DNA from 3 places in the Lysinibacillus sp. FSL K6-0102 genome. Region 3 is predicted to be linked to each of the others. Evidence: predicted binding sites of a transcription regulator. Region 3 holds the regulator's gene; each other region holds the start of a gene.
What was found. The regulator LexA, encoded in region 3, represses DNA repair genes until DNA is damaged. The targets are predictions, from matches to a motif close to CGAACATATGTTCG.
Positions count from the first base shown of each region.

Region 1: a site for LexA is predicted at 3,390-3,403, ahead of NYE73_RS17240 (carbohydrate kinase). Genes of this name have one in related genera too.
Region 2: a site for LexA is predicted at 5,807-5,820, ahead of uvrB (excinuclease ABC subunit UvrB). Genes of this name have one in related genera too.

Region 1 is NZ_JBBOPH010000001.1:3,383,702-3,391,212, forward strand. It holds gene NYE73_RS17230 (RelA/SpoT family protein) at 1-1,141, opposite strand, end outside; gene NYE73_RS17235 (pseudouridine-5'-phosphate glycosidase) at 1,347-2,261, opposite strand; gene NYE73_RS17240 (carbohydrate kinase) at 2,266-3,357, opposite strand; gene NYE73_RS17245 (MFS transporter) at 3,471-4,721, opposite strand; gene NYE73_RS17250 (MarR family winged helix-turn-helix transcriptional regulator) at 4,906-5,364, shown strand; gene NYE73_RS17255 (adenine phosphoribosyltransferase) at 5,404-5,916, opposite strand; gene recJ (single-stranded-DNA-specific exonuclease RecJ) at 5,940-7,511, opposite strand, start outside.
Region 2 is NZ_JBBOPH010000001.1:743,523-751,033, reverse strand. It holds gene NYE73_RS03485 (DUF4097 family beta strand repeat-containing protein) at 1-596, opposite strand, end outside; gene uvrA (excinuclease ABC subunit UvrA) at 880-3,747, opposite strand; gene uvrB (excinuclease ABC subunit UvrB) at 3,755-5,734, opposite strand; gene NYE73_RS03470 (IDEAL domain-containing protein) at 6,164-6,412, opposite strand; gene NYE73_RS03465 (competence protein ComK) at 6,640-7,149, shown strand; one part of gene prfB (peptide chain release factor 2) at 7,193-7,511, opposite strand, start outside.
Region 3 is NZ_JBBOPH010000001.1:1,260,072-1,267,582, forward strand. It holds gene NYE73_RS05875 (PilN domain-containing protein) at 1-211, shown strand, start outside; gene NYE73_RS05880 (hypothetical protein) at 208-900, shown strand; gene NYE73_RS05885 (prepilin peptidase) at 965-1,717, shown strand; gene NYE73_RS05890 (gamma-glutamyl-gamma-aminobutyrate hydrolase family protein) at 1,751-2,473, shown strand; gene lexA (transcriptional repressor LexA) at 2,582-3,199, opposite strand; gene yneA (cell division suppressor protein YneA) at 3,366-3,680, shown strand; gene NYE73_RS05905 (YneB family resolvase-like protein) at 3,677-4,342, shown strand; gene def (peptide deformylase) at 4,371-4,946, opposite strand; gene NYE73_RS05915 (helix-turn-helix transcriptional regulator) at 4,939-5,130, opposite strand; gene NYE73_RS05920 (DJ-1/PfpI family protein) at 5,411-5,944, opposite strand; gene NYE73_RS05925 (GNAT family N-acetyltransferase) at 5,946-6,479, opposite strand; gene NYE73_RS05930 (DUF896 domain-containing protein) at 6,667-6,900, shown strand; gene tkt (transketolase) at 7,027-7,511, shown strand, end outside.

The DNA.
Region 1 (7,511 bases), 2.1 Mb from region 3:
CTTCTGCGTTGGAAGATTCATTTTGAAATTCTAAAATTTCACGGAACCACGTTAATTTTTGGTCAACATTCTGCTTTTGATGATCAACGTTTTTGCCTTCTTTATATGCCCAGTGCGCCGCAATCCCGTACTCTGCAATTTTGTGCATTTCCTTTGTACGAATCTGTACCTCCAACGGATCACCATATGGTCCAATAACAGTCGTGTGTAGGGACTGGTACAGGTTTTGTTTTGGCATAGCAATATAGTCTTTAAAGCGTCCTGGCATTGGTTTCCAAAGTGTATGCACAATCCCTAATACGGCATAGCAATCTTTAATACTATCGACAAGAACACGAATGGCTAATAAATCATAAATTTCATTAAACTGTTTCTTTTGTAACACCATTTTTCGATAGATACTGTAAATATGTTTTGGTCGACCATAGACATCTGCGTCAATTTCAACCTCATTCAGTTGTGATTTCATCTCAGCCATCACATTTTCTAAATAAGCTTCACGTTCATCACGTTTTTTCTTCATCAGACTGACAATACGATAATATTGTTGTGGGTTTAAATAGCGCAGTGCTGTGTCTTCAAGCTCCCATTTTACAGTCGAAATTCCAAGACGATGAGCAAGTGGTGCAAAAATCTCGAGCGTCTCTTTTGAAATGCGTCGTTGCTTTTCAGCAGGTAAATGCTTTAACGTACGCATATTATGAAGACGGTCTGCTAGCTTAATGAGGATGACACGAATATCTTGCGCCATAGCCACAAACATTTTCCGATGATTTTCTGCCTGCTGCGCCTCTTTAGATAAATATTTAATTTTCCCTAGTTTGGTAACACCATCAACAAGAACGGCCACCTCTTCGCCAAATTCACGTACCAAATCATCCCGTGTAAAATCCGTATCTTCGACAACATCATGTAAAAAACCTGCCGCTACAGTTTCTGGGTCCATTTGTAATTCAGCTAGAATACCTGCTACTTGTACTGGGTGAATAATATACGGTTCACCAGAGCTACGGAATTGCTCAATATGGGCATCCCTTGCTAATTCATATGCTTTTTTCACGAATGCGACATTTTCATCATTCATGTAGGATTTGACTAACTCAAAAACGTCCTCAGGAGTCAAAATTTGCTCTTTCGCCATAACATGTCCACCTTGCTCGTCAAATTTTTCAGATTAGATATAAACTTAATTGTATAAAATATTGTGGTCTATTGTAAAGAGACTGTATCATTTAGTTTAGTTAATCTCGTGAACAGTTCGAAAAATGGAAAAAATATTCTTCTTTTTAATAAAAAAGACCCTCTGCGACTTCACGTCACAAAGAGTCCTTGTTTCGACAAATTGATTAATGTAATTGATTGTAAGCTACAGCAATTTTCGCGCCGACTACTGCATTGTTTTTCACTAATGCAATGTTGGCATCAAGACTTTTACCTTCTGTTAATTCTTTAACTTTGCCAAGTAAGAATGGTGTAACATTTTTACCTTGAATGCCATTCTCTTCAGCTTCAACTAAAGCTTTTTCAATAATGTTTGTAATAAATGCATGCTCTAATGCTTCAGACTCAGGAATTGGATTTGCGATGACAGCGCCACCTTTTAAGCCTAATTGCCATTTCGCAGATAGCATTGCTGCAATTTCTTCTGGCGTATCTAATTGGAAGTTTACATCAAATCCACTTTGACGTGTGTAGAATGCTGGTAATTCATTCGTACCATAACCAACCACTGGCACACCTTTTGTTTCAAGATATTCTAATGTAAGACCGATGTCTAAAATAGATTTTGCACCCGCACAGATAACGGCAACATTTGTTTGTGCTAATTCTTCTAAATCAGCAGAGACATCCATTGTTGTTTCCGCACCACGGTGTACACCACCAATACCACCTGTAACAAAGATTTCAATACCTGCAAGCTCTGCACAGATCATTGTCGCTGCAACTGTTGTAGCACCTAATTTTTTCGTTGCTAGTAAGTAGCCTAAGTCACGACGTGAAGCTTTTGCAACACCTTGAGCATTACCGAACATTTCTAGTTCTTCATCTGATAGACCAATTTTAATTTTCCCATCAATTAATGCAATTGTTGCTGGGACTGCACCATTATCGCGAATAATTTGCTCAACTTCACGCGCAGTTTGCACGTTTTGTGGGTATGGCATACCGTGTGAAATAATTGTTGATTCTAACGCAACGATTGGTAGACCTTTTGCTTGTCCTGCTTTTACTTCTTCTGATAATACGATGAATTCTTTCATGTTGTTATTCCTCCATTTCATTTTTCAACAAATCTACTGATAATTCAGGTCTTACTGTATAAGGAGATGCCAATGTATTTTTTGCATTGGTTAATCCAGCATCAATACATGTCTCAAAAGATTGTCCAGTCAGCCAACTGTGAATAACAGCGCTGACAAAGGCATCTCCTGCTCCTGTCACATCTTCAATTTTGTCAATCACTTTAGCGGCAACATGACAAGGGGCAATCGTTGTAGATGCTGCATAAACGCCCTTGCTACCAGCCGTGATAATGACATGCTCCGCACCTAATTGTAGGAGCTGTTGTAAAGCTTTTTCATAATGGGTAGCGTTTTCAATTTTATGTCCAACAATCGTTTCCGCTTCATCTGTGTTACAAATAAACCAAGTTACGCCTTGTAATGTTTCAGGTAGTCGATTCATTTTTGGCGAAGATACTGGCACAATGACAAGTGGAATATCACGAGCAAGGGCTACTTGCTGGATATACGCCACTGTTTCTTTTGGACAGTTTAAATCCAAAATAAAACAGCCCGCGTTTACAAGCATTGTTTCATGTTTTTTCAACAAGCTCGGTAACAGAAGGTCGTAAACTTCCATATTTGCTACAGCTAGTGCTAGCTCACCTTGTTCATCCATGATGGCAGTATAAGAACCTGTGGAAGCCTCTGCAAGCTGCTCTACATAACGTAGATTCATAAAGGATTCCGAAGCCTCTTGGATCACTTGCCAATCAGCATCCTTACCTGCCGTTGTCAGTAACGTCACTTGGTGGTTTAATCTGCCTAAGTTTTCAGCAATATTTCGACCAACACCACCTACACTAAAGGAAGAACTGGCAGGGTTAGATGTTCCAAATTGAACATTGCCCTTGACATGGAATTTGCGGTCTAAATTAGCTCCACCGATGCAAATAATTTCATTTTCTTCGGGTAATATATAAGCACGACCTACAATTTTTCCTTGCTTCGTTAAACTAGACACTAAATTAGCAAGCACAGGACGCGACAGATTCATTACATCTGCCATTTCTTGCTGAGACATAAACGGATTCTGGCGAATTAAAGCAAGCACCGCCTGTTCTCTTTCATTCATAGCATCACCTTTTATTATATTTGTTTATATTATAAACTTTTGTTTGTGTTATGTCAAAAGATTCTTTATTAAAAAAGTTGAACCTCATCTTACTGAGGTTCAACTTTTTTTGTTTATGCTTGCTGAGGTGTTTGTTTTTTAACAATGATGACGAATAAACTGGCCATTGCACAAAACATTCCTGCAAGGAAAAAAGCCCATGTATAAGAGTTAAAAAATTTATAAATTAACCCTCCACCATACGCAGCAACCGCCGCTCCTGCTTGATGTGAAGCAAATATCCACCCATAGATAATACTGCTTTTTTGCATACCAAAAATTTGTCGTGTAATACTGATGGTCGGTGGCACTGTAGCAATCCAATCTAGTCCGTAAAAGATCGTGAAAATCGTTAATAAAACAAATGATCCTTGTGCAAGTGCATAAGGGAGCAATAATAGAGATGCGCCTCTTAACAGGTAATACCAAAACAATAACCACCGATTATCGAAGCGATCAGATAACCAGCCAGACGCAGTTGTACCTAATAAATTAAAAATGCCCATAAAAGAAAGGAATGATGCGGCAGTGACTAAAGGAACGCCAAAGCTAATACAATAAGAAACAAAATGAGTACCAATTAATCCGCTTGTCGATAGCCCACAAATAAAAAAGCTACCTGCTAAGAGCCAAAATGCTTTAACCTTAATCGCCTCAAATAAACCTTTAAAAGCCATAGCTATTGGATTCTTCTTTTGCTGTATTTGTTGTTCCTCTATAGCCTCCTCTTGTCCATAAGGAGTTAACCCCATATCCTGAGGTCTATTTTTTATAAAAAGCGCAATCATGAAAAACATTATGATACTAAGGAGTAGCATTAATGTGATAGCCCATCGCCAAGAATAGTGTTCAATAATGATAGCTAGAACTGGTAATAAAATTAACTGGCCCGTGGCTGTACTTGCCGTTAAAATACCAACCGCTAATCCTCTGCGTTTTACAAACCAATGATTCGCAACATATGGACTAAGGACAGTTAAAAAAAGACTTGCTCCAAGACCAATAATGCCCCCCCAAATAACGATTAGCTGCCAGGATTCACTCATCAAAAATGTTAAAGTCATTCCTAATACTAAAGTTGCCATAGCACCTAGCATCATTTTCTTTAAGCCAATGACTTCAAGTAATGCAGCCATAAATGGTCCAGATATGCCATATAAAAACAAACTTACAGCAAAGGCTAAAGCAATGGTTGAACGATCCCAGTGAAATTCTTTTTCAAGAGGGTCGATAAACACGCCAGATGATGACATTGTAATTCCTGCGACAATTATCGAGAAAAATGTGACGATTAAAATAAACCAACTATAATGAACACGCTTCACCTCAACACCTTCTTTTCTTTGATAGACTACAAAACATGTATATACATGTTTAAGTCCGCTTATTTCATTTATATGTATATACATGTATAATCATAGTAATCGTTCATAAAGCTGTCAAGAAGTAATTTCTAGTTATTGGGTGTATACTTATAATTAGTAGAATCCCCTTAAAGGAGTACTGTCGATGAAGAATCAACTTAAAAATATTGATTATACACAAATTTGTGTTTGTGCAAACCTTAGAAAAAAAACAAGGGTTGTCACACAATTATATGATAAGCTGCTACAGCCTACAGGTTTAAAAGTTACACAATATTCAATGCTTGCACATATCGACCTTCAACAAGCTGTCTCAATCAGCCGTTTAGGTGAAATTTTACAACTGGATCAAACCACTATAACACGTAATATTAATCTATTAAAGCAACATGGCTATGTTGAGTTAAAGCGAGATATCAATGATGCTCGTACCAAAAAAATAACGCTCACTGAAAAAGGTTTAGAAAAGCTGCATGAAGCAGCACCTATTTGGCAAGGCATTCAAGATAGAATTATCGAGGATATTGGAACCGAAAAATACGCAGATTTCTACGATACCTTGCGAACAATGCAAAAAATTATTCAAGCCTATGACGAAGTATAAAAAAAGCGCCCACAGTATAGGGCGCTTTTTGCCATGCTCTTAATATTGAATAAGTGTTTTAATATTTAAATCGCCAAGCTTTTCGCGACCATTTAATTCTAGAAGTTCAATCAGGAATGCACAGCCTACTACCTGACCACCTAATTGTTCTACTAAACGAACCGTTGCTTCAACTGTACCACCAGTCGCTAGTAAATCGTCACAGATTAAAACTTTTTGACCAGGCTTAATTGCATCATGATGCATTGTTAACGTATCTTTACCATATTCAAGACCGTAGTCTGCACTAATTACCTCACGTGGTAATTTACCAGGTTTACGAACAGGGGCAAAGCCGATTTCAAGTGCATAGGCAACTGGACAACCGATAATAAAACCACGTGCCTCAGGGCCAACAATAATTTCAGCGCCCACTTCTTTTGCATATTCTACGATTTGGTCTGTTGCATATTTGTATGCAGGACCATTATCCATAATTGTTGTAATATCTCTGAAGGTAATGCCCTCTTTCGGCCAATTTTCAACCGTTGTAACGTATTGCTTTAAATCCATGTTATTGCTCCTCCTACGAAACGTTATTCGTCCGCTGATGTTAAACGTTCATCAAACCATTGTTTTAATTCTATATAAGGAGCATAGACAAGCTTTTGCTCCATTTCAATCTGTTCTGAACGTTGTTTGTAAGACGGTGCCTCTGTTAGTGCTTGTTTTGGAGCATTCACGTTGACAGTCGTCAGTCCACTCTCCATTTTAACAAAATCAAGCTCAAAAAACACCTGTGTCATAAATTTTAGTGTATCTAATGGCCACCCCGTATGCTTCGCTAAATCTGCGATATGCATATCAAGCGGAAAGGCTGGTCGATTTTTCAAGAACTTATAATACCAAGCAAATTGCTCACGAGTAGGTAGACCACTGAAGTATTGCGAGTCAGGCATATAAAAATGAGCATAAATACGTGAAGGGGCTGTCTTCTGTAAAACTTCCTCTAGCTTTTGAACATTGTGTGGCAAGTCTAAGAGCACGATGTAATCACTTTGTTCAATATTTGAAAGGGCTGGGTCAACCAGTGTAATAGGTGCACCGATTAATGATTGATAATAGGTCATCGTTTCTGGACGAAAGGCGATAAACCGGGCCACGTCCTTCGGTACCGTATTCAGCCATCGAGCTGTTTGACGGATACCACGAATATCAAATAACTGCCATTCTGTAGTTTGGACATCCTCGATCATAAATTGGGCTTTTTTACGTCCCTGCCATTCGTTAATTTGCAAATCGCCTATAAAGGAAACTTTGATGCCATACGTTAATTCATCATGTAAATGCCCTTTGTTAAAACCAACACTATCCAATTTATCATAGCCGTTTGTTATTTCCATTTTAATATGATTCTCGCCCGCTCCAATTTTACGCATGGAGGCGATTTCTACATCCTCCAGCACATACACAGGCTTAGGGAAATCTGTGCCAAATGGTCCTAGTGTTGAAATTTCCTCAATAGCATCCGCTGAAATTTCGTCTATGCTGAGCGGTATATCAATATGCACTACAGGTGTTAATTGCTCCTCTGTTAAACAGGCTCTTGCCTGAGCATCTAAGCGAGTACGTAGTTCATCCACATGCTCTAATGATAAGGTCATACCTGCAGCCATAGGATGTCCACCAAAATGCGGTAAAATATCTCGATTTTTAGCTAGTTCATTATATAGATGAAAACCTTCAATACTTCGAGCAGAACCTTTTGCTATGCCCTTTTCGGGATCGAGTGACAGCACAATCGTTGGGCGGTAATACAGTTCAACGAGACGTGAGGCTACAATTCCTACAACACCTGCGTTCCAGCCCTCGCCAGCAACAACAAGAACTAAGGAATTGCCGATTTTTTCATCTGCTTCAATCAGTGCGATGGCTTCATCTGTAATACTTTTCACAATATCTTTGCGCTCGGTATTGCAGGCATTTAGCTTTTTTGCCAATGCGGTTGCTTTAGCATTATCCTCCGCCATTAATAATTCGACACCAGGAGCTGCTTCACCTAGACGACCAACAGCATTCAATCGTGGACCAAAATAAAAGCCAATCGTTTCTTCTGTAATTTTCATCTGCTCTGTACTGGCTATGTCACACATCGCTTGTACCCATGG
Region 2 (7,511 bases), 520 kb from region 3:
ACTTGAACAAGCTTTAATTGGCTCAAAATACGAAGTGATTGCTCTTCCTCTTTCACAACAAATTGCTCTAAGAAGTGATTACGAGTTTCTTCTTCACTTTCGTTCATCAAAGGTGCCTTTACCTTGCAAATCACCTGAATAGTTTCCCCTTCACTGGATTCCAATGAGAAGTTACCATTCGGTAATTCAACAATAATATTGTCCACATTGGCAGCAGCCACTTCTTCTGTATGGGTAAATTCAATTTTATCTCCAAATGGAGAAGCTACATCAAATTCCTTTACCTTTTTAACAGCCGTATTCATCATATCCATAAAAAGAGAACCGATTTGCGTTAAATCCTTACGAAAATCCTGCATTTCATCTTGGAAGTATTTCATAAAATCATCTTTTTTCTTGTCACCATCTTTTGATTTTTCTTCAAATAATGGCTCTTTTTCATTTGAAAAGGATTGCGTCTCTTTCGACACATCATTCATAACATGTTGAGTAGACTTGCCAGGTTGCTCTAATGCTTCTAATAATGTAATCGCCTCTTGTGCCGAAATTGTTCCTTTTTCTACAAGTTCTAAAATTCGTTGACGTTCATTTTGCATAAATAAATAGCCTCCCTCAGTTCGTTATACTATTTATACGATGCATCATGTGAAAAGTTTCACTGCAAAATTGAATAAATTGGGTCTTTTCATTTCAACATCGACAGGCTTTTACCTGTGAAGATTTTATTGCTCGTTTTTTAGATTAGTTGGATCACTTCCGGCCTCTGTTTGAGTGGGTTCTTCACATTTCGAATCATTTTCAATCTGGATTGAGCGACTTTCCCCAATTTAAGATCACCTTTCAATCCAGATTAATCATTTCCATTCGAATGTAAAACCCTTAAGACTTAGTAGCTTCTGCTAGCAATGCATCCATTCTCATACGATCACGTTCCAGAATTGGTTTTAAGTATTTGCCTGTATAGGAGCCTGCTACTTCTACTACCTCTTCAGGTGTACCAGTTGCAACAATCGTACCACCTTTGTCTCCGCCTTCTGGACCTAAGTCAATGATATAATCAGCTGTTTTAATCACATCCAAGTTATGCTCAATAACTAATACCGAATCACCGTTTTCAACAAGACGCTGCAATACAACAAGTAAACGAGCAATATCATCGGCATGTAATCCTGTCGTAGGTTCATCTAAAATATAGAAGGATTTCCCTGTTGAGCGTCGATGTAATTCAGAGGCTAGTTTTACACGCTGCGCCTCACCACCCGATAAGGTTGTGGCTGGTTGCCCTAATTTCATATAACCCAACCCCACATCAACAATCGTTTGTAGCTTACGCTGGATCTTTGGAATATTTTCAAAGAACACTACTGCATTTTCAATTGTCATATCGAGAATATCTGCAATACTCTTATCTTTATACTTCACTTCAAGTGTTTCACGGTTATAACGTTTGCCGTGACATACTTCACATGGTACATAAACATCTGGAAGGAAATGCATTTCAATTTTAATAATGCCGTCACCACGACATGCTTCACAGCGACCGCCCTTAACATTGAAGCTAAAGCGTCCTTTTTTATAGCCTCGTACCTTTGCTTCATTTGTTGCTGCGAAAACATCGCGAATATCATCAAAAACACCTGTATAAGTTGCTGGGTTTGAACGAGGTGTACGACCAATTGGCGATTGATCAATATCGATTACTTTTTCAAGCTCATCGATACCTGTCACTTCTTTATGCTCGCCAGGCTTAACCTTTGAACGATTAAGCTTCTGTGCCAAAGATTTATATAAAATTTCATTTATCAGTGTAGATTTCCCTGAACCAGACACACCTGTCACTGCTACAAATAAGCCTAATGGAACATCTACTTTAACATTGCGTAAATTATTTTCCTTGGCACCTTTAATGGAGAGCTTTCGACCATTTGGTTGGCGTCTTTCAATTGGTAAAGGAATAAACTTTCTACCACTTAAATATTGTCCAGTTAAGGATTTTTCATTATTCATAACTTCCTGTGGTGTACCTGCTGCCACAATTTGACCGCCATGGACGCCTGCTCCAGGTCCTACATCGATGAGATAATCTGCAGCAAGCATCGTATCTTCATCATGCTCTACCACAATCAGCGTATTTCCAATGTCACGCATATTTTGTAATGTGCTAATCAGTCGATCATTATCTCGCTGATGCAAACCAATCGAAGGCTCATCTAAAATATAGAGGACTCCTGTTAATCGTGAACCAATTTGTGTAGCAAGGCGAATACGTTGTGCCTCTCCACCAGATAATGTACCTGCTGCACGACTCAATGTTAAATAGTCTAAACCAACATTCACAAGGAAGCCCAATCGTTCTTCGATTTCTCGTAAAACTAATCGAGCAATTTGCATATCCTTTTCAGTGAGATCAAGCTCTTTAAAGAAAGTGTCTGCTTCCTGAATTGAATATTGTGTGACCTCACCGATATGTTTATCAGCTACTTTCACTGCTAGCGTCTCAGGCTTTAAACGATACCCTTTACATGAAGGGCAAGCCTGCTGTGCCATGTATTTTTCCATCTGCTCACGAACATAATCGGATGTCGTCTCTTTAAAACGACGCTCAACATTGCGCACCACCCCTTCAAATTCAATCATTTGATCTCGCACATTGCCAAACTCATTTTCATAATGGAAGTGTATCTTGTCTTTTCCAGAGCCATATAAAACTTTATCCATCTTTTCCTTTGGCAAATCCTTCACAGGCACGTCCATTGGAATATCGTAATGATCACATACAGCTTTTAGTAATTGTGGGTAGTACTGCGAACTTGTTGGTTCCCATGGTGCGATGGCATGCTCTAACAAAGAACGATCCCAATCAGGCACCACTAAATCTAAATCTACCTCTTGTGTTGAACCTAAGCCATCACAGCTTGGACAAGCACCAAACGGACTATTAAATGAAAACATACGAGGCTCTAACTCACCAATAGAAAAACCACATAATGGGCAGGCATGATGCTCACTAAATAGTAACTCTTCATGTTCCATCACATCGACAAGCACACGTCCATCTGCCAGGCGTAAAGCCGTTTCTAAAGAATCACTCAGACGAGCAGCAATCCCTTCCTTCATAACAACACGGTCCACTACTACTTCGATGGAATGCTTTTTATTTTTATCAAGTTCGATAGCATCATCTAAATCACGCAATTCCCCATCAATTCGTACACGAACAAACCCCTGCTTTTTTAAATCTTCTAGCAGTTTAACATGGGTACCCTTACGTCCAGAAACCATTGGTGCAAGGAGCTGCATCTTAGTTCTCTCAGGATAGGTTAATAAACGATCCACCATTTGCTCAATCGTTTGGGAAGTGATTTCTATGCCATGATTTGGACAAATCGGTTTACCAATACGTGCATAAAGTAAACGTAGGTAATCATAGATTTCCGTTACCGTACCGACAGTAGATCGTGGGTTACGACTAGTTGTTTTTTGGTCAATGGAAATAGCAGGCGACAAGCCTTCTATTGCATCGACATCTGGTTTATCCATTTGTCCAAGAAATTGGCGGGCATAGGCGGAGAGGGACTCAACATAACGACGTTGGCCCTCCGCATAAATTGTGTCAAATGCTAGAGAAGACTTTCCAGAGCCTGATAATCCTGTTAAAACGACTAATTGGTCACGTGGAATTGTGACATTGATATTTTTTAAATTATGAGCACGTGCGCCTTGCACGACAATTTCAGTATTTTTCACAAGTCATTCACCCTTCTACCTTCAATTCAAATATTGTATCTCGTAACTCAGCCGCACGTTCAAAATCAAGCGCTTTTGCTGCTTCCTTCATTTCGACTTCTAGGGAAGCTAAGAGCTGTTCTCTTTCCGCCTTTGTCAGCTTTTTGCCTTTTGTTGCCTTTGTTACATAGGATTCCTCTTCTTCTGCTACTTGTGTTGCGCGAATCACATCTGGGATTTTCTTAATGATCGTTTGAGGTGTTATGCCATGCTCCTCGTTATAAGCCATTTGTAACGCACGACGACGTTGCGTTTCATCAATCGCCTTTTTCATCGAGTCTGTTATATGATCCGCATACATAATGACATGACCATTCGCGTTACGAGCAGCACGACCAATGGTTTGAATCAATGAACGCTCTGAACGTAAAAATCCTTCTTTATCAGCATCTAAAATTGCCACAAGGGACACCTCAGGGATATCAAGACCTTCACGCAATAGATTAATACCTATTAGCACATCATACGTTCCTTTGCGTAGCTCACGGATAATTTCAATACGTTCTAGTGTCTTAATTTCTGAATGTAAGTATTCTACTTTTAAGCCCATTTCCTTCAGGTAAGCCGTTAAATCCTCAGACATTTTCTTCGTTAGGGTTGTCACTAAAACTCGCTCATCACGCGCAATTCGATCTTGTATTTCATCAATTAAATTATCAATTTGACCTTCAATAGGACGTACATCAATTAATGGATCTAATAATCCAGTTGGACGGATAATTTGCTCTACCATTTCTGGTGTATGCTCCAGTTCATAAGGACCTGGTGTGGCTGATACATAAATCGCTTGATGTACGCGGTTTTCATACTCTTCAAAACGTAATGGACGGTTATCTAGAGCAGATGGCAATCGGAAGCCATGTTCTACGAGCACTCCTTTACGTGCTTGGTCACCATTGTACATTCCTCGAACCTGTGGAAGTGTTACGTGACTTTCATCAACCACAAGTAAAAAGTCTTCGGGGAAATAATCTAGCAAAGTATATGGAGTAGCACCTGCTTCACGCAATGTTAAATGACGTGAATAGTTTTCAATCCCAGAGCAAAAGCCCATTTCACGCATCATCTCTAAATCATAGCGTGTACGCTGTTCTAAACGCTGTGCCTCTAGTAATTTATCTTCTGCACGTAATAATGCAAGTCGTTCCTCTAATTCTTTTTCAATGTTTTCAATCGCTTTACGCATTTTCTCTTCTCGTGTAACGAAGTGAGATGCAGGGAAAATAGCAACATGCTCTCGATCCGATAAAATCTCTCCCGTTAGTGCATCTACCTCACGTATGCGATCGATTTCATCCCCAAAAAATTCCACACGAATACAATGCTCATCACGAGAGGCTGGGAAGATTTCCACTACATCTCCACGTACCCGAAATGTTCCGCGAGTAAAACTAACATCATTTCGCTCATACTGAACGTCTACAAGCTTGCGCAGTAGCTGATTACGTTCAATTTCCATACCTGTACGAATGGAAACAACCATTTCTCGATATTCTTCAGGAGAACCTAAACCATAGATACAGGACACAGATGCAATAATAATGACATCCTCACGCTCAAACAATGCAGAAGTAGCAGAGTGACGCAGCTTATCAATTTCATCGTTAATGCTAGAGTCTTTTTCTATATAGGTATCTGTCTGCGGTACATAAGCTTCTGGTTGGTAGTAATCATAGTAGCTGACAAAATATTCGACGGCGTTATTTGGGAAGAACTCTTTAAATTCACTATACAACTGGCCAGCTAGTGTTTTATTGTGTGCCATGATTAGTGTTGGTTTTTTAACTTGCTGGATGACATTCGAAATGGTAAACGTCTTACCTGTTCCAGTAGCACCAAGCAATGTTTGATGACGTTTGCCTGCTTTCACACCCTCCACTAATTCCGCAATGGCCTGTGGCTGATCCCCGTTAGGCTGATATGGCGCTTGTAAATCAAATGTTTGCACTCATGTCCCCGTCCTTTCTTCCAATTTGTACATATATTTTAGCATAGCAATATTAAAATTTCGAACATTTAACGAACGAATGTTTGTAAAAATTTTTTTCATCTCTAAAATTTTTATTACATAACAATACAGTCAATTTAACTTGTTACTCTTAAAATAGCCGTTTTATCAAGTTTTCAAGCTTTATTTATGGATGAGATTTCCTGTTTTGCTTTATGTGGAGCTCACACACTCTCAGGAGCCGGGGTCTGTACTTTTAGAGCGTCTCTCACTTTTTTATAAACAGCGTCTCAAACTTTTTAAATGACTTTCCCCATTCTATAAGCAAGATCACTTCTTCTAACCAAAACATACAATCTTCACATCCTCTGCAACTATTTTCAAAAGCAAAAAAATCCCACTCTCCAATAGATATGGAGAGCGGGTTCGTCAACATGATTCATCTTCTGTTTGGTGTAAGGAAGTTAGTTCGGATGCGTATTGATAAAATGCGTTTTCATCTTTTTCATCGAGTGCTCTATCTATCAGAACCATGAGCTGCTCTTGCCGATGCATACGCTGGATACGATTTAAAAATAAATCTAAATAAATCTCGTTTAATAATTTCTCTGCCTCATCAACTTTTTTCGACTGACCAACGGCTTTCAGAAAATCTGTATACGAATAATATTTATCCAACGATCTCACCTCGATCCTTTTCTAAATTATATGAAAATTGAAATTAAAAAGCAATGCTTACGATTCGAAAATATCTTGGATTAGCTATTAATCAATTGATATTTAGAGCAAATTCTCTAGGCATTTCGTGCTTTTCTCAACGATTTTCAACTATTTCATTTAATTTAAGAAAGTCATATTCTGTTTTACACTACCGTTATAACTAGAAAAAAGGAGGCACTCCCTATATGACAACTAACTTTGTAAACGGCTACTTAATTTCATTCAATACTTATTTGCTGCAACCTATTCAGCATGACTCCAAAGTCTTCACGCACGTGATTGATAAGCATAATGAGCTGATTGTTACACGCAAACCGATGCATGTCCTTCGAAAATCCTGTCTCTCATTAGGATCAACTTATGAAGCCGCAAAACAATCGGCTAAACGTTTTTTCGGCAATCAACACAAGCTACCAATCGTCGTGGCCTTTGATTATGGTTATCCTTGTATTTTTTTGCCAACTTATTCACCCAGCTCCATTCACAATATATGGATAGGGCTTCATGCAATTATTAATATTACTCCTAGTGAATTGGGGTGTATTGTAACGTTAAAAAATGATAAACAAATCGAACTACCTATTCGTTATGCTTCTATTAGTAAACAATTTCTTAACGCATCTATGCTGTATAAATATTACATGAATGAACGAAAACAGCTGAGCCAAGATGCACCCTATCATCCACCCTTTTAACAAAAATTCCCCAAGAGCATCTCACTCTTGGGGAATCTGGGTATTAATTTATTTTTGAACGTAAATAGGCATTAATAAATGGATCTAAATCGCCATCCATCACAGCACCCACATTACCTGTTTCTTCATTTGTACGATGATCCTTCACCATCGAGTATGGGTGGAAGACATACGAACGAATTTGGGAGCCCCAGCCTATTTCTTTTTGCTCACCGCGTATTTCATCTAATTGTGCCTGCTGTTTATCAAGTTCTAGTTGATATAGCTTCCCTTTTAACATCGTCATCGCTTTTTCACGGTTTTTAATCTGGGAGCGCTCAGCTTGACATTGTACGATCGTACCAGTAGGAATATGCGTAATA
Region 3 (7,511 bases):
GATGACAGATATATCGAAATATGTGGAGCGACTTTTAATGAGTAGCTATTTTACAGATGCTCAAATTAACACTGTCTCAAACTTTGAAATAGAGCTAGGTGAACAAAGGGTGTTAACACCCCAACAAAAATTTAAAGAAGTACCGCGGTATTCAGTGTCCATTACAGCGACAATCGATTTTATGTATTTAGCTGGAGGACGACGCTCATGAATAAATTAACGAGTAGTAAAAATTCATCTATGATCTTGTTACTGGCGCTGATAGCTGCTATTTTATTTGCGCTGTATTATTATTTGCTTTCACCAAAATTGGATGAAGTGAATGAAAAAGAGAGGAATGTATTGCAGGTGCAGCAAGAATTAGCTAGTGTCAAAGAACAACTAGCACAATTAGACAAAGAGCAGGGACAGCCTACTATCAATATATTAGCCTTAAGACAAAAGCTACCTGCAACAAGAGCCGTTGAAAAGATTATTCTTGATTTAGCTGAGATTGAAGAGGTGACAGGAACTCGTATACTGTCTTTAACTGTTCAAGGTGAGGACGGCACTGTGACACCTTCAGATGTATCGAATGATCTTAATATGTTGGAGCAGGCTGAAGCAGAGGTCAATGGTGATCAGGAGAACAAGGAGACTACTACACCAATTGCATCTCTTTCGAAGGACTCTTTACCAACTAATTTAAAGCTTGTTACTTTTATATTAGAGGTGGGTGCGCTTGATTTTAATTCTCTTGAAAGCTTTTTACAGGAGGTTGAACAATTAGAGCGTGTCATGAAAACCGATAAGATTGAATTTAAATTGCCTGGAGAGCAGGCACAGCTTGAGAAAGATGCAGATCTTACGTTAAAGGCAACAGTGCAAGTGACAACGTTCTATTACGAAGAACAACAATAACTTTATTGATAGGCGCACCATACTGCATTTGTATGGGCGCCTATTGGTTTAGGAGGACATAAAATTGGAAATGGCTTATACGATCTTTATTTTTTTATTTGGACTTGTCTTTGGCTCTTTTTATAATGTAGTTGGCTTACGTGTACCACAGAAGGAGTCGATTGTACATCCTCCTTCACATTGTCCAAAATGTCAGAGACGACTGACGGCGCTTGATTTAGTACCAGTTTTGTCTTATGTATTTTTAGGAGGAAAATGTCGTGGTTGTGGCAATAAAATTTCTTGGGTTTACCCAGTCATAGAATTAATGACAGGTGTATTATTTGCCTTTGCTTATGGGCAGTTAGGCTGGGGCATAGAATTGATAGTAGCACTCTTTTTTATCTCCTTATTAGTTATTATCGTTGTATCAGATTTAGCCTATATGCTAATTCCAGATAAGGTGTTAGTATTCTTTTTACCTTTGCTAGCTATTGGACGAGTGCTGTCACCATTAACACCGTGGTGGGACTCTCTTGTGGGTGCTGTGGTTGGGTTTGGCATATTATATATCATTGCTGTGCTATCAAACGGTGGCATGGGTGGAGGCGATATTAAATTATTCTTTTTAATTGGTCTCGTTCTGGGTACGATTGATACACTGTTAACGCTATTTTTAGCTGCAGTTATTGGTATGATTGTCGGGATTACCATGTTATCGAAAAACAAACAGGGGAGAAAAACACCCATTCCGTTTGGGCCATCTATTGCATTGGCCGCAGTTATTGTTTATTTCTATGGCGATGTATTAATTAATTGGTATCTAGGCTTTTGGTAATTGTGCAATTTTCAAGAATTTGGAGGGAAGCAAGTGAAACCGATTATTGGTATTACAGCCTTTGTTGAGGATGATTTATCCTCTCGATTAAATGCTGCTTACAGTAAAAGCATCATTGAAGCAGGTGGAATTCCACTGATTATTCCAATTGGAGTAGAAGAAGAGGCAGCCCAGATTTTAGCCCTTACAGACGGTTTATTATTATCTGGTGGTCATGATGTGCACCCATTTCTATTCGGGGCTGAGCCTTCATTAAAGCTTGGAAAAATTCATCCAGCGCGAGATACGATTGAGTTAGCATTGATTGAAGCCGCATTCCAACGTAAGATGCCTATTTTCGGGATCTGTCGAGGAATTCAAATACTAAATGTTGCATTAGGTGGTACCTTATATCAGGATATTGATAGTGATCACTTTAGTACCAAGTTACTCCAACATATGCAGCAATCAGGTAGAGCTGTAGCTACCCATTCTGTACAGGTTATTGCTGACAATCTATTAGCGACTATCGTTGAACAAGAGAAAATAGCAGTGAATTCATTTCATCATCAAGCGGTGAATGTTTTAGCAGAAAAATTAAAAGTAGCGGCAAAATCTAACGACGGTATTATCGAAGCGGTAGTTCATGAGGAGATGCCATTTTGCTTAGCTGTTCAGTGGCATCCTGAGGAACTAGCCATAGCAGGAGATGAGAGTGCTCAAAAGCTATTTTCAGCCTTTATTGAAGCGAGCTTAAAATTTAAGAAGGAAGTTTAGAAGAGGCATTGTACAAAGAATCCAATCGTATGTGGATTCTTTTTTTGGCGTAAAAAAGAGGATACATGCTCTTAGAAGGAACATAATCCTCAAAATCTGCTTTAATCGTTAATGTACACGTCTGTAAAGACCTACAACTTGTCCTAAAATAGAAACTTGATCGACTATAATTGGTTCCATAGAAGAATTTTCAGGCTGTAAACGGAAATGGTTTTTCTCTTTAAAGAAACGTTTTACAGTTGCTTCATCCTCAGCTGTCATAGCTACAACAATATCCCCATTATTAGCTGTTGCCTTTTGTTTTACAATGACTAAATCTCCATCTAAAATCCCAGCTTCAATCATTGATTCCCCCATGATTTCTAGCATGAACAATTGATCTTCACTTGTGCCATACGTATCGGGTAATGGGAAGTATTCTTCAATATTTTCAATTGCTGTAATTGGAGAACCAGCTGTAACTTTCCCGACAAGTGGGACATGGATCACCTGTTGTTTTTGAATGGATTCTTCAGGCTCTAAAATTTCAATTGCGCGTGGCTTTGTTGGATCTCGACGAATAAAGCCTTTTTGTTCTAATCGAGCTAAATGTCCATGAACAGTTGAACTGGAAGCAAGTCCAACTGCTTCACCAATTTCACGTACTGATGGTGGATATCCTTTAGCTCGTACCTCTTCCTTAATGAAAGCTAAAATGTCCTCTTGTCTTTTCGAAACTTTTTTCATGAGTGCTCACCTCTTTTTTCTAAAATCATTCTTCTTATTTGATAGTATAACAGAATGCGAACATGTATGCAAACATAGGTTCGAAAAGTGTTTGACAAAAACGTTTGTTCGCTTTATTATGGGAACATACATTCCGAACAAACATTCTTAAAAAGGGGTAATGATTATGACATGGTTTAAGAAAAACACACATATCTCAATCTTAATAGGAGCTTGTTTATTATTTGCAGCATACCTTTACATTACTGATCCAGGAAAAGTTAGTTACGCAGAAATTCAAATCGAACATGGGGATAGCTTGTGGTCGTTAGCCGAGCAATATCGTGGTAAGATGAGTACTGATGATTGGATAAAGCTTGTAAAAACTGAAAATGAACTAGCAGATATTAAAATTGTAGCGGGAAAATCTCTAGTTATTCCTGTAGTGAGTGATCAAGCCAGTCCCATCAATACTATCGAAATTGCGAGAAATGAACAATGATAAATAATCAACTATCGGCTGTTGTCTATTGTCGCGTAAGTACTGAAAAAGAAACACAAAGCTCCTCATTAGAGCGCCAGCAGGAAGAGTTGCTGCGCTATGCTAAAGAGCAAGGCTATGCGGTGAAGGGCGTGTTTAAAGATCAACATAGTGGCTATGATGTAGAACGTGAAGGCTTGCTAGAAATGCTTGATTTTATAAAAGATAAGAACATTAATGCTCTTTTTGTCCAAGATGAAACTCGTTTAGGACGAGGCAATGCAAGGATGGCTGTATTACATTTATTACAAAAGTCAGCAACTGATGTTTTTTCTATGCGTGATGCAGGCCCAGTCCAATTAAATGAAATGGATACGATGCTGCTTGAAATTTTAGCGATTGTAGAGGAATATCAGCGTAGAATCCATAATGCTAAAATTCGACGAGGTATGCGACGTGCTGTAGAAAACGGTTATCGTCCAGAAAATAATTTATCGAATCGAGGTAATCCGCAGGGGCAGGAGCGAAAAGATCTACCTGTAGAGGAAATTGTGAAGCTACGCAAACGTGGATTTACCTTTGAAGAAATTTCTATAACGCTTAGAGGGTTAGGCTTTGAGGTAAGTAAGGCGACAGTACATCGTCGTTTCCAAGAGCACCAAGAAAGATTAGCAGGAAAATAATATTCCTGCTAATTTTTTTTGTAAAAAACTACTGAAGGGAAGAAAAGCTTTCGATGATAACATGATTTGGCAATTGGAAAGGGTACTCTTTATTTATTCGGTCATAAAACATGATGCCATTTAAATGATCGATTTCATGCTGTACAACGATGGCCCCGTAGCCCTGTAACTGTACAATGATTTCATGTCCATCGATGTCGTAAGCTTTGACTTTAATTCTCTCATATCTCGGTACAAAACCAGGGACAGGTCGATTTACAGATAGACAGCCTTCTCCTTCCGGTAGATAAATCATATTAAGGGAATGACTCATTATTTTAGGGTTAATCAGCATCATTTCTTGGTCATCAAAGAGTACAACAAACATTCGTTTATCTACGCCAATTTGATTAGCAGAGAGTCCACTTCCAGGGCGAAGCTTATATTTTTTTGCTAGCGTTTGATTTTGGCTATTTTTCAGATATTGCAGCATGGCTAGGAGGGTATTTCGGTCCTCATTTGTCACTGGTATCGACACTTCTTGAGTTTGTTTTCTTAAAATTGCCGAGTGTTCTTTCACAAAATCCTTCATTGTAATCATATAATCCGGGTGAAATTTAGTCATAGATAAACACCTCATCAATACGGCTATTGAGAACCTTAGCAATCTTAAAAGCTAATTCTAGGGTCGGATCATATTTATCATTTTCAATACTATTAATGGTCTGTCTCACAACTCCACACTCTTTTGCAAGAGCAGCTTGTGTTATGCCTAATTTTTTTCTTAAAATTTTGATGATGTTCTTCAGAAAGATCCCTCCATTTTGTCCAAAGTATTAGACATATATCGTAAGACAAGAATTAAAAAATGTCCAACTAATTGGACATTTTTTGGTGTGAAAAACAAAACAGTCAATTGAAGGGGAGAAATTGATTTCCGGTGCAGGCTGCTTGCTTTCCTGTGGCACGCTGACGGAACGGAAATCACCCCACAGCCTTGTTAAAAGTTCTCATTCTACTAATGACATCATCTTTTTTCAACAACATGAAATGCCCGATTAATTGGACATTTGGGTTTTAAATCATCACTTAATACCAATTTTCATCAAAATTTAGCTTTAACGCATGCCCGAAACAAATACCGAAAGGAATAAAACCTCTTCCTCTTGCTGTAATGATATTTCCATCTTGTACCACTAGTTCATCTGAATAGTTATGAAGTTCAAAGCACCCTAACTGCTCCATGCCATCTAAAGGTAGTCCTACTGTATATTTTTTGTTCTTTAAGACCCCTGCTTTTGCTAATAGGTAAGGGGAGCTAGAAATACTTGCAATCATTCCTCCTTTTGCAGATAGATGACGAATGAAATCTAGTAAGCTCTCTTCAAGTTGTAATGTAGAAATATCCATACAGCCTGGTAATAGTAGACTATCAATATCGTCAAGCTCTACCTCATTCACGGATAAATCAGCTATACAATTTAAACCAGATTCTCCTCTGATAGGTTTGGTATTCGATCCAAGTGTGATGATGGGTTTACCGCCTTGCATTAATATGGACAAAGCAACACTCAATTCATATTCACTAAATTGTGGGTATAATAACACCGCAGTTTTCTTCATTTCATACACCTCTTACCTTTAGATTGTTCCATTCTTCCTCTAAAATAGCGTAATAGTATTCATCCCACCAAGTCTCTCCATGAGGAATGCATTTTTTGAAAAATCCTTCTTGGCGCATTCCGATTTTTTCCATGACTCGGTAAGAAGCGATATTTTCTGGCTGGCATGTGGCAATAATTCGATGAAGTTTCATTTTATTAAAGCCGTGATCTAATAGGGCCTTAGCAGCTTCAGAAGCATAGCCATGATTATGATAGGCAGGATTCATAACCCATCCAATTTCATACGTATGGTCACCAAAGTATTTGTGGAAAACAAGATGACCAATGACTCGCTGTTGTTCACGTAAAACAATGGCGAAATGTTTTGCTTGCTCGTTGCTATTCTCTGTTACGAAATTTTGAACCTGATCTTCATTCAACACACCCTCTGGCATATAGTGCATGACCGTTTTGTCGGACATATAGCTATAAACAGCCTGCCAATCTTGGGCTTCAAATGTTCGAATAAGTAGTCTAGATGTTGTGATGTTCATGATAGCTCCTCCTATTATCTATCAAATTTTTCCTTTTATTATTAGTTATACACCTCTAACTTCTGGAAGTCATGTAAATAATGGCTAAGAAGTGTTTTTAAGGGTTGGTATAACTGCATTTTAAGGGAAACCATGCTATACTTTGCATACTGAGGTCATTAAGCTAGGTACTGAAAGGTGTGTAACCATGTTATCAAAGGAAAAAATTAACCGAATTAATGAATTATCTGCTAAAGCAAAAAGCGGACAATTAACAGAGGAAGAAGCAAAGGAGCGAACAGCGCTTCGCAAGGAGTATTTAGATACGTTTAGAGCAACGATGCGAGATACGATTGAAAACGTTAAAGTGGTAGATGCAGAAGGAAATGATGTAACTCCTGAGAAGGTAAAACAAGCACAAAAAAATAAATTTCTAAATTAATGTGACACAATTCAATAAAGTATGTATGAAAACGCAAATAGTATAACAAAAGCATTGTTTTCTAAAGCAATGTTGACTAAACTGTAAAAGAACAATATATAGGACGAGAAAGGATGTCACAATATAATGACTCAACACGCGGATCTTTTAGCTATTAATGCTATCCGAACTTTGTCAATCGATGCTATTGAAAAAGCAAATTCTGGTCACCCAGGTTTACCAATGGGAGCAGCGCCAATGGCTTATACGCTTTGGACAAAACAATTACGCCATAATCCAGCAAATCCAAAATGGTTTAACCGTGATCGTTTTGTACTATCAGCAGGTCATGGCTCAATGCTTTTATACAGCTTACTTCACCTTGGAGGCTATGGTTTACCAATGGAAGAAATTCAAAACTTCCGCCAATGGGATTCATTAACACCAGGACATCCTGAATATGGTCATACAGTAGGGGTAGAGGCAACAACTGGTCCTCTTGGACAAGGAATCGCTATGACTGTTGGTATGGCAATGGCTGAGCGCCATTTAGCCGCTACTTACAATAAACCAGGTCATGACATTGTTGACCACTACACATTTGCGTTATGTGGCGATGGTGACTTAATGGA